4 regions of the Streptomyces sp. NPDC014623 genome follow, and region 1 is predicted to be linked to each of the others. Evidence: riboswitches for the same ligand, from Rfam matches in the RefSeq annotation. Region 1 holds a riboswitch; each other region holds the start of a gene.
What was found. A riboswitch is a leader RNA that binds a small molecule or an ion and turns the genes downstream of it on or off. The one in region 1 is predicted to bind cobalamin.

Region 1 (2,190 bases):
GCAGCCGGCGGACGACTTCGGCGGGCAGCGCTGCCGCCGCACCGTCCGGCAGGTCCTTCACCCGCCAGGCGCCGGGCCCCCGGGCCGCGTCGAGGAAGGCCTCGGCGGCGATCAGCGCGGCGCGCGGCCCGTCGGCCCAGGGCACGCGGAGCACGGAGTCACCGGGGCCGATGCGCAGCAGGGCGCCGCCGTCACCGTGGCCGAGGAGGGTGAGGTCGGCGCCGAGGGCGTCCACGTCGCCGCGGCCGTCGTCGAGGGCGAACAGGAAACGTCCGGAGAGCGCCGTCGCGCGGTCGCTCGCGCAGAGGAGGCTGTCCAGTCCGGTCAGCCAGGGTCTGACGTCACCGGCACCGAGGCCGTCGAGCCCGGAGAGGGGGGACGCGACCATGTTGCGCACCCGTTCATGACGTGCGGAGGGCAGCAGCCCGGCCTCGTCCAGCAGCCCGGCCAGCTCGGCGCCGCAGTCCGGGCCGAGCCCGCGCAGTTGCACGTTCCCACGGGAGGTGAGATGCAGCTCACCGTCACCGAAGCGCTCGGCGGCATGCCCGAGCACCTCTGCCTGCCGGGGCGTCAGCACCCCGCCGGGTATGCGGATCCGCGCCAGCGCACCGTCATCCGCCCGGTGCAGGCGCAGCGCACCGGGACAGGCGTCATCGCTGCTCCGGGCACACGCATCACCCGGAGACCGGGACGGGAGGGAGGAGGCGGGCATGGCGGCGAGCATACCGACCGTGACCGGGTCGCATCCTGACGGTCACTGTGACCTGCGGGACACCACCTCTCCCGGCCGGTGCGCGGGCCGCCCGGGCAGGCCCCGGTCCCGGCCGGTGCGGGGGCCGTCTGGTCAGGACCCCCCACCCGCCGCCTACTATGCCTAGCGGCGGTCCGTTGGGTCCGCCATCGCCATACGGCGACATGGGAGGAAGCCCGGTGAGATCCCGGCGCGGTCCCGCCACTGTGAGCCCGGCCCCAGGCCGTGCGAGTCAGGAACTCCCATCCCCGAGCTCGGCTCCGCCCGAGCGGGGGAGACCCCCAATCCGACACCGCCTGGGGCGTGGACACCCCGGGGAAGGACTGACGCCGCATGATCCTGCTCCTGTCGACGTCCGACACCGACCTGCTCAGCGCCCGCGCCTCCGGCGGCCCGGTCGGCTTCCGTTACGCGAACCCGTCCCGGCTCTCCGTCGAGGACCTGCCGCAGCTCCTGGAGGGCACGGACCTCGTCGTCGTACGTCTCCTCGGAGGTGTCCGTGCCTGGCAGGAGGGCCTCGACCAGGTCCTCGCCACCGGCCGGCCCGTCGTCGTGCTCACCGGCGAACAGGCCCCCGACGCACAGCTGATGGCCGCGTCGACCGTGCCCATCGGCATCGCGGCGGAGGCGCACGCCTACCTCGCGCACGGCGGCCCCGCCAACCTGGAGCAGCTGGCCCGCTTCCTCTCCGACACCGTGCTGCTCACCGGTCACGGCTTCGAGGCGCCCGCCCCCGCCCCCGCGTGGGGCCCGCTGGAGCGGACCGCCGGGGACGTCACCGGGCCGACGGTCGCGGTGCTCTACTACCGCGCCCACCACATGAGCGGGAACACCGCGTTCGTCGAGGCGCTCTGCACGGCCGTGGAGGACGCGGGCGCCCGCGTCCTCCCGCTGTACGTCGCCTCGCTCCGCACCCCTGAGCCCGAGCTCATCGACGAACTCCGCGCCGCCGACGCCATCGTGACGACGGTCCTCGCCGCGGGCGGCACCAAGCCCGCCACCGCGTCGGCCGGCGGAGACGACGAGTCCTGGGACGCGGGTGCCCTCACCGGCCTCGACGTGCCCGTCCTCCAGGCGCTCTGCCTCACCAGCCCGCGGGCCGCCTGGGAGGAGAACGACGAGGGCGTCTCCCCGCTGGACGCGGCGACCCAGATCGCCGTCCCCGAGTTCGACGGCCGGTTGATCACCGTGCCGTTCTCCTTCAAGGAGATCGACGAGGACGGCCTGCCCGCATACGTCGCCGATCCCGAGCGGGCCGCCCGGGTCGCCGGGATCGCCGTACGCCACGCCCGGCTCCGCCACATCCCGGCCGCCGAGAAGCGGATCGCGCTCGTCCTGTCGGCCTACCCGACCAAGCACTCCCGCATCGGCAACGCGGTCGGCCTCGACACCCCGGCCAGCGCCGTCGCCCTGCTGCGCAGGCTCCGGGAGGAGGGTTA
Region 2 (2,190 bases), on a different contig from region 1:
CGGTCTGATCGGGGCGGGCGCCGAGTTCCTGACCAAGCAGGGCCCCTGGGGTGTCGCGGTGGTCGCCGTGATCCTCGTCGCCGGCTCCGCCGCCATCTGGCTGCTGTCGCGCCGCAAGCCGGTCGACCACACCAACGTGAACGCGGACACCGAGCCCGCGGGCATCGTCACCACCGCCATCTCGGCGGTCAGCCCGCCGCCCGCCGGTACCCTCCCGCCGGACCTCAAGACCACCATCCCGGCCCCGGTTCCCACGGCCGGAACCCCGGCCGACCCGGCCACGGTGTAAGGACAGATCCGCATGAACATCGACTGGGCAGCTCTCGCATCCGTCTTCGGCGTCAGCCTCGTGGTCACCGTCGCACTGGTCGGCCTCTTCACCCTCGGCATCACGGGCCTGGCGAAGCAGGTCCCCACGGCGCAGGGGGCCGGCGGTGCCGGCGTCCTGGTGCGCACCGGCGCGTACGCCTGCTTCGGGCTGTGCGTGGCGGCGGTCGCGTACGGGATCTATCTGATCGTCGCCTGACCGCTCCCACGTGGACACCCACCGGGCCGGACACACCACGTGTGTCCGGCCCGGTGTGCGTCTGAGCACACCGAAGCCCCGCAGGTCAACGGCAGGTTGACGGGCATTCGTGGGGCATGGTGGACTGCCGGAGCCGTTTACGGCGACAGGAGAGGAAGCCGGTGCGAGTCCGGCGCGGTCCCGCCACTGTCACCGGGGAGCAGCCTCCGTACGGAAGTCACGGTCCGCCACCGCGGACTGGAAGGCCGGGGGGGAACTGCGGATCCGGGAGCCAGGAGACTCTCGTCGCCGGTCACGTCGAACCAGGGCGCGGACCCTGAGTGAGGACATACGTCATGCCTGGCTGCCCCGTGTCGGTCGCTGCACCACCTGCCTCGAAGCCCCGTCGAGGCGCGACGGCCGGCTGAGCGGTGCGAGCCGACCGCATCTTCGCGTACGGCGCCGCCGCCGGCCTGGTCGGCGACCTGCTGCTCGGTGATCCCCGGCGGGGCCACCCCGTCGCCGCCTTCGGGCGCGCCGCGGCGGGCGCCGAGAACCGGCTGTGGCGCGATCACCGCGGCTGGGGCGCCCTGCACACGCTCGTCTGCGCCGGCGGCGCCACGGGCGCCGCCGCGCTGGCCGCCCGCGCCGTACGGAACCGTCCCGCCGCCGCCGTGGCGCTGACCGCCGCCGCCACCTGGTCGGTCGTCGGGGGCACCTCGCTGGGGCGCGAGGCGCGCGCCGTCGGCGGGGCACTGGCCGCCGGGGACATCGAGCTGGCCCGGGAGCGGCTGCCGCATCTGTGCGGCCGCGATCCGCAGGCCCTGGACGGACAGCAGATCGCCCGTGCGGTGGTGGAGTCCGTCGCCGAGAACACCTCCGACGCCGTCGTGGGAGCCCTTGTGTGGGGCGCGCTCGGCGGAGTGCCCGGGCTCGTCGGCTTCCGGGCCGTCAACACGCTCGACGCGATGGTCGGGCACAAGTCGCCCCGCTACCGGCGCTACGGCTGGGCCTCGGCCCGGCTCGACGACGTCGCCGGCTGGCCCGGGGCCCGGCTCACCGCGGTGCTGGCCGTGGCCGCCGGGGGGCGCCCCCGCGAGGCCGTCCGGGCCTGGCGGGCCGACGCGGGCAGGCACCCCAGCCCCAACGCGGGCCCGGTGGAGGCCTCGTTCGCGGGAGCGCTCGGGGTACGGCTCGGCGGCACCCTCGCGTACGGCGGGCGGGTCGAGCACCGGCCGGTGCTCAACGGCGAGGCCGGCCGGGACGTGCGGGTCACGGACATCGAACGCGCGGTGCGGCTGTCGCGCCGGGTGAGTGTGCTGGCCCTCGCCGTGTGCGCGGCGGGGCGGCTGGCCATGGGACGGAGAGCCGGATGAGCGGCGGACTGCTGGTCGCGGGGACCACTTCGGACGCGGGCAAGAGCGTCGTCACGGCCGGGATCTGCCGGTGGCTGGTGCGCCGGGGGGTGAAGGTCGCGCCGTTCAAGGCGCAGAACATGTCGCTGAACTCGTTCGTCACCCGGGAGGGGGCGGAGATCGGCCGCGCCCAGGCGATGCAGGCGCAGGCCGCCCGGGTGGAGCCGTCCGCGCTGATGAACCCGGTGCTGCTCAAGCCCGGCGGTGACCGGTCGAGCCAGGTCGTCCTGATGGGGAAGCCGGTCGGCGAGATGAGTGCGCGCGGTTACC
Region 3 (2,190 bases), on a different contig from region 1:
GTCTTCGTCACCTTGCGAGTCCGAACGAGCGCAGCCCTGCCGCGACGCGTTCGACGCCCTCCACGGTCCGGATGGTCGGATTCATGGCCTGGCCGCTGAGCAGGACATAACGCTTGTGCCGGACGGCGTCCAGATTTTTCGTGGCGGGGTTGGACTCCAGGAACTCGATCTTCTTCTCGGCGCTCTCGGCCGTCTGCGACGTGCGGGTCAGGTCACCGATGACCAGCACGTCGGGGTCGCGGTCGGCGACCGTCTCCCAGTTGATCTGCGGCCATTCCTCGTGCGTGTCGTCGAAGACGTTCTTCGCGCCGAGTGCTTCGGTGATGATGCCGGGGGCGCCGCAGCAGCCCGCGAGGTAGGGAGCCTCGGCGTTGGCGAACCAGTAGAGCAGGGTGGCGTCGGACGCGTCGATGTCCGCCGCCGCCTTGTCGATGCGGCCTTCGAGGCTCGTGATCAGCTTCTCGCCCCGCTCCGGGACGCCGAACACCTCGGCCAGGTCGCGTACCTCGCCGTAGACGGGATCCATGGTCAGCGGTTCGGTGCGGGAGCCGTCGCTGCTGCCGTGGTTGTCCTTGCCCACGCAGTCGGCGGGCGAGAGGTACGTCGGTACGCCCAGTTCCGCGAACCGGTCACGGGATGCCACACCTCCCTTTCCCAGGGTGGATTCGAACGAGGCGCTGACGAAGTCAGGTTCCTCGGCGAGGACCTTCTCCGAGGAGGGCTGGTTCTCGGCGATCCGGGGCACGGTCGCTTCGTCCTTCTCCAGTCCCTTCATCACGGGGTCGGTCCAGGTCGCGCTTCCGGCGAGCCGGCCGGCGAGGCCCAGGGAGAGCAGGATCTCCGTCGATCCCTGGTTGAGGGAGACGGCGTGACGCGGTGGCGCGTCGACGGTCACCGTGCGGCCGCAGTTCTCCAGTGTCACGGGGAACCCGGCGGCTGCGGCCTCCCGTGTCTCGCCGTCGGGGGGGCTCACGCCACCGCCGCAGGCCGTGAGGACGACAAGTCCCGTGATGAGCAAAGCGGTTCGGCGTACGGTGCTGGTTATGCGCGGCACGGATTCCCTCGGCGTCCCAGGGCTCATGCGCGAAGCCCGCTACGGTGTTCCGCTCCCGGTACGGAAACGGTTGCCAGCAGGTCTTCGGACTCGGGTTCGTCCGGACGGGGCGCCTTCCCGGTGCACCCGAGGGTGTCCCAGTGGCCGTGGCCCCGCCCGTCCCCCTCACCGCTGCGCGTCAGCTCCGGATTCTCACCGGATTCCCTGACTCCACGTGGAGTGTGACTGGCGCCTGCAAGCTATCACGCGGCCTGTCGGCGCCCTTGGGGGGCCTGCCGGTACCGAGGAGGGCCGCTCCTCCGTACCGGCAGGCCGTCGGACGGGTCAGCGCTTGTGGTGAACCGATTCGCCGCCGCCCGTCTGCGGCTTCCCGCACCGGCGGGCGCACACGGACGCGGTGCCCCAGTAGGCCAGCAGCACGGTGCGCAGACCCAGGATCTCCAGGCGCTCGCCCAGGCGCCCGCACACCGTCCGTTCCCTGTTCGCCGTGCTCATCGGGTGGCCTCCGGGCCGGTCTTCCAGGGGCCCCGGGAGTCGTCGTACGCATCCGCGTACCCGGCTCCGGCGATCGGCCAGTCGGCGAGCAGTTCCTCGGGCAGGGCGAAGGAGTCGGCCAGTTCCGGGGCGTGGGCGGCGACAGCCGCGATCAGTTCCTCGGCAAACTCCGGCAGGGCGTCGACCTGGTCACCGCTCAGGAGTCCGGCGGCCAGCAGATCGCCGCTGTTACGAGCCACCCACTCGACGGCGAACAGCCGCTCCAGCTCGCCCATCCGGTCCCGGGCCGCCCCTTCGGGCAGCGCGGCGCGGGCCTCGGCGTACGCCTCTGCGGCCTGCCGGTACGCGAAGGCCTCGACGCCGCGCAGGGCGGGGCCCGAGGCCGCGTTCCACCGCCCGAGGGAGTCACTGTCGGGCGCCCTCAGGGCGCGGGTCCTGGCCCGTGCGAACCAGATGTCCTGGACCGAGGCGAGGAGCCGGCCGAGGAAACGCGGGTCGGTCAGGTCACCGGTGCCCGGGTCCCGGTCCGGGGCGCTCTCGCTGCCCGGTTCGGCGGCGAGGAGCATGTCGGCCGCCACCTTGACGCAGAGGGCGATGTTGTCGCCCTCGGCGGTGATGGCTCCTTCCACGCCCGTGACGAG
Region 4 (2,190 bases), on a different contig from region 1:
GTTCTCCAGGGTCGCGGGACCTCGGGCACCGACCGTGCGCTGGTTCTGGTTGTCGTAGACCTGATGTCCCTGCCGGTTGGTCAGCACCGGCTGTCCGGCGTTCTCATCGGGCCGCGCACTCTCGGTATCGGTCATGGCCTGCACTCCTTCTCCGTCGGGGGCACGTCGACCGAGTGTTCCCCCGAATGACGCCACAAACAGGAAAAGCAACCCGCCGTCCGCCATCCGCCGCGTCAAAAGGATCCGACTGGCCGTCACGGGGTGAGCGGTCCGGCGTCGCACACGGACAGCAGGGTCTCCGGTGCGTCGGGACCGGGGAGGCGTGCCGGGCGGAGGGCAGGGCTCCGGCGGCCGCACACCCGGTTCGTGCCCCGCCCCGGCCGGCGCCTGCCCTCGGCCGTGCGGCCGAGGGGCGCTCGCGTATGTTTTCCCGCCCCGCCCCGCCACGCCAGGCGCGATTTCGTCGGCATCCTGTGCTCCTCCGCCGACAAGGTACGGGGCTTCCGCTTCCCGGCCGGTATCATCCGGATCCTCGACTTCGCGGAGACCTTCCTCGGCGGCGGCACCAGCTGTCAGACGCCTCCGCCCACAGCCGGCGAGCTGCTGGAGAAGGAGTTCGACGCCACCGCCCGTCCACGGGCTGACATCGTGATGATCACGGATGACGAGTGCGGCGTCACCGAACAGTGGACGCGCGACCGGAACGACGCCGGACACCTGCCGGGTTTCCGCGTCTTCGGCCTGGCCGCCTTCGCCCCGCGCGCCGCGGAGGCGGACTCGGTCCTGGACGCCCCCCTGCGACAGCCTCCGCTCCGTCGAGGACCTCACCGGCGTGCGCGCCGCCGGCCTCTTCCGCGTGCTCCGGGCCCGGCTCGCCCCGGCGGCGGCGTGGAGCGCGAAGCCCTGTGCCGGGTGGCCCACGGCGCCCCCTGCGCCGGCCGCGGCCTCTGCGGCGGGGCCTGCTTGTCATACGCCTCCACCTGCCACTACTGTCACCACGCCTTGGTGTACGGGAAATCCGGTGTGATGCCGGTGCGGCCCTCGCCACTGTGATCGGGAAGTCCGGCTCCGGCCCTCGCGGGCAGCCACTGGGTCCTTGTGACCCGGGAAGGCGGAGTTCGGGCGGTGGTACCCGTGAGCCAGGAGACCGGTCAAGGCACTTCAACCATCCACGAGGTGCTGGAGAGGGTCTGCTGAGCCATGCACATAGCCGAGGGTTTTCTGCCTCCGGCGCACGCGATCGCCTGGGGAGTCGCGTCCGCGCCGTTCGTTTTCCACGGAGTCCGGTCACTGACGCGTGAAGTCAGGGAGAACCCGGAGAGCACGTTGCTCCTGGGCGCTTCCGGGGCCTTCACGTTCGTCCTTTCCGCCTTGAAGCTCCCCTCTGTGACGGGGAGTTGCTCACACCCGACGGGCACAGGCCTGGGAGCGATCCTGTTCCGCCCCCCGATCATGGCGGTCCTGGGGACCATCACCTTGCTGTTCCAGGCACTGCTGCTCGCCCACGGCGGCCTGACCACGCTCGGAGCGAACGTCTTCTCCATGGCGGTCGTCGGGCCCTGGGCGGGGTACGCGGTCTACAAGCTGCTGCGCCGGTTCGAGGTGCCGCTGATGGTGGCGGTCTTCTTCGGCGCGTTCGTCGCCGACCTGTCCACCTACTGCGTCACCAGTGTGCAGCTTGCGCTGGCCTTCCCCGACCCGGGCAGCGGGTTCATCGGGGCGCTCGGCAAGTTCGGCTCCATCTTCGCTCTCACCCAGATTCCGCTCGCGGTGAGCGAAGGTCTTCTGACCGTGCTGGTGATGCGTCTCCTCGTGCAGTCCAGCAAGGGGGATCTGACCCGGCTCGGCGTGTTCCTCTCCGGCCGGCGGACCCGGACGGGGACGGACAGGACCGAGGCGGTGGCGCGATGACCAGGAACACGAAGATCAACGCTCTTCTGCTGCTCGTCGTGGCCGCACTGGCCGTCCTGCCACTGGCCCTCGGCCTCGGCGACGGCAAGGAAGAGCCGTTCGCGGGCGCCGACGCCCAGGCCGAGACAGCGATCACCGAGATCGATCCCGGCTACGAGCCCTGGTTCTCCCCGCTGTACGAACCGCCGTCCGGTGAGATCGAGTCGGCGCTGTTCGCCCTCCAGGCCGCGCTCGGCGCGGGTGTCCTCGCCTACTACTTCGGTCTGCGGCGCGGACGCC

Region 2: another riboswitch for cobalamin. It lies ahead of ACF1FZ_RS32095 (cobalamin biosynthesis protein); the one in region 1 lies ahead of cobN (cobaltochelatase subunit CobN).
Region 3: another riboswitch for cobalamin. It lies ahead of ACF1FZ_RS15770 (ABC transporter substrate-binding protein); the one in region 1 lies ahead of cobN (cobaltochelatase subunit CobN).
Region 4: another riboswitch for cobalamin. It lies ahead of ACF1FZ_RS26830 (energy-coupling factor ABC transporter permease); the one in region 1 lies ahead of cobN (cobaltochelatase subunit CobN).

Annotation. Positions count from the first base shown of each region.
Region 1 is NZ_JBIBZU010000009.1:180,331-182,520, forward strand. Features, by position in the region: gene ACF1FZ_RS17030 (cobalamin biosynthesis protein CobG) at 1-724, opposite strand, end outside; cobalamin riboswitch at 873-1,013, shown strand; gene cobN (cobaltochelatase subunit CobN) at 1,085-2,190, shown strand, end outside.
Region 2 is NZ_JBIBZU010000029.1:50,708-52,897, forward strand. Features, by position in the region: gene ACF1FZ_RS32085 (anion permease) at 1-289, shown strand, start outside; gene ACF1FZ_RS32090 (hypothetical protein) at 302-526, shown strand; cobalamin riboswitch at 677-808, shown strand; gene ACF1FZ_RS32095 (cobalamin biosynthesis protein) at 937-1,881, shown strand; gene ACF1FZ_RS32100 (cobyric acid synthase) at 1,878-2,190, shown strand, end outside.
Region 3 is NZ_JBIBZU010000008.1:205,821-208,010, forward strand. Features, by position in the region: gene ACF1FZ_RS15765 (FecCD family ABC transporter permease) at 1-11, opposite strand, end outside; gene ACF1FZ_RS15770 (ABC transporter substrate-binding protein) at 8-1,081, opposite strand; cobalamin riboswitch at 1,112-1,299, opposite strand; gene ACF1FZ_RS15775 (hypothetical protein) at 1,379-1,549, opposite strand; gene ACF1FZ_RS15780 (acyl-CoA dehydrogenase) at 1,546-2,190, opposite strand, start outside.
Region 4 is NZ_JBIBZU010000019.1:11,952-14,141, reverse strand. Features, by position in the region: gene ACF1FZ_RS26840 (catalase) at 1-135, opposite strand, end outside; partial or broken gene ACF1FZ_RS26835 (hypothetical protein) at 439-862, shown strand; cobalamin riboswitch at 987-1,171, shown strand; gene ACF1FZ_RS26830 (energy-coupling factor ABC transporter permease) at 1,201-1,911, shown strand; gene ACF1FZ_RS26825 (energy-coupling factor ABC transporter substrate-binding protein) at 1,908-2,190, shown strand, end outside.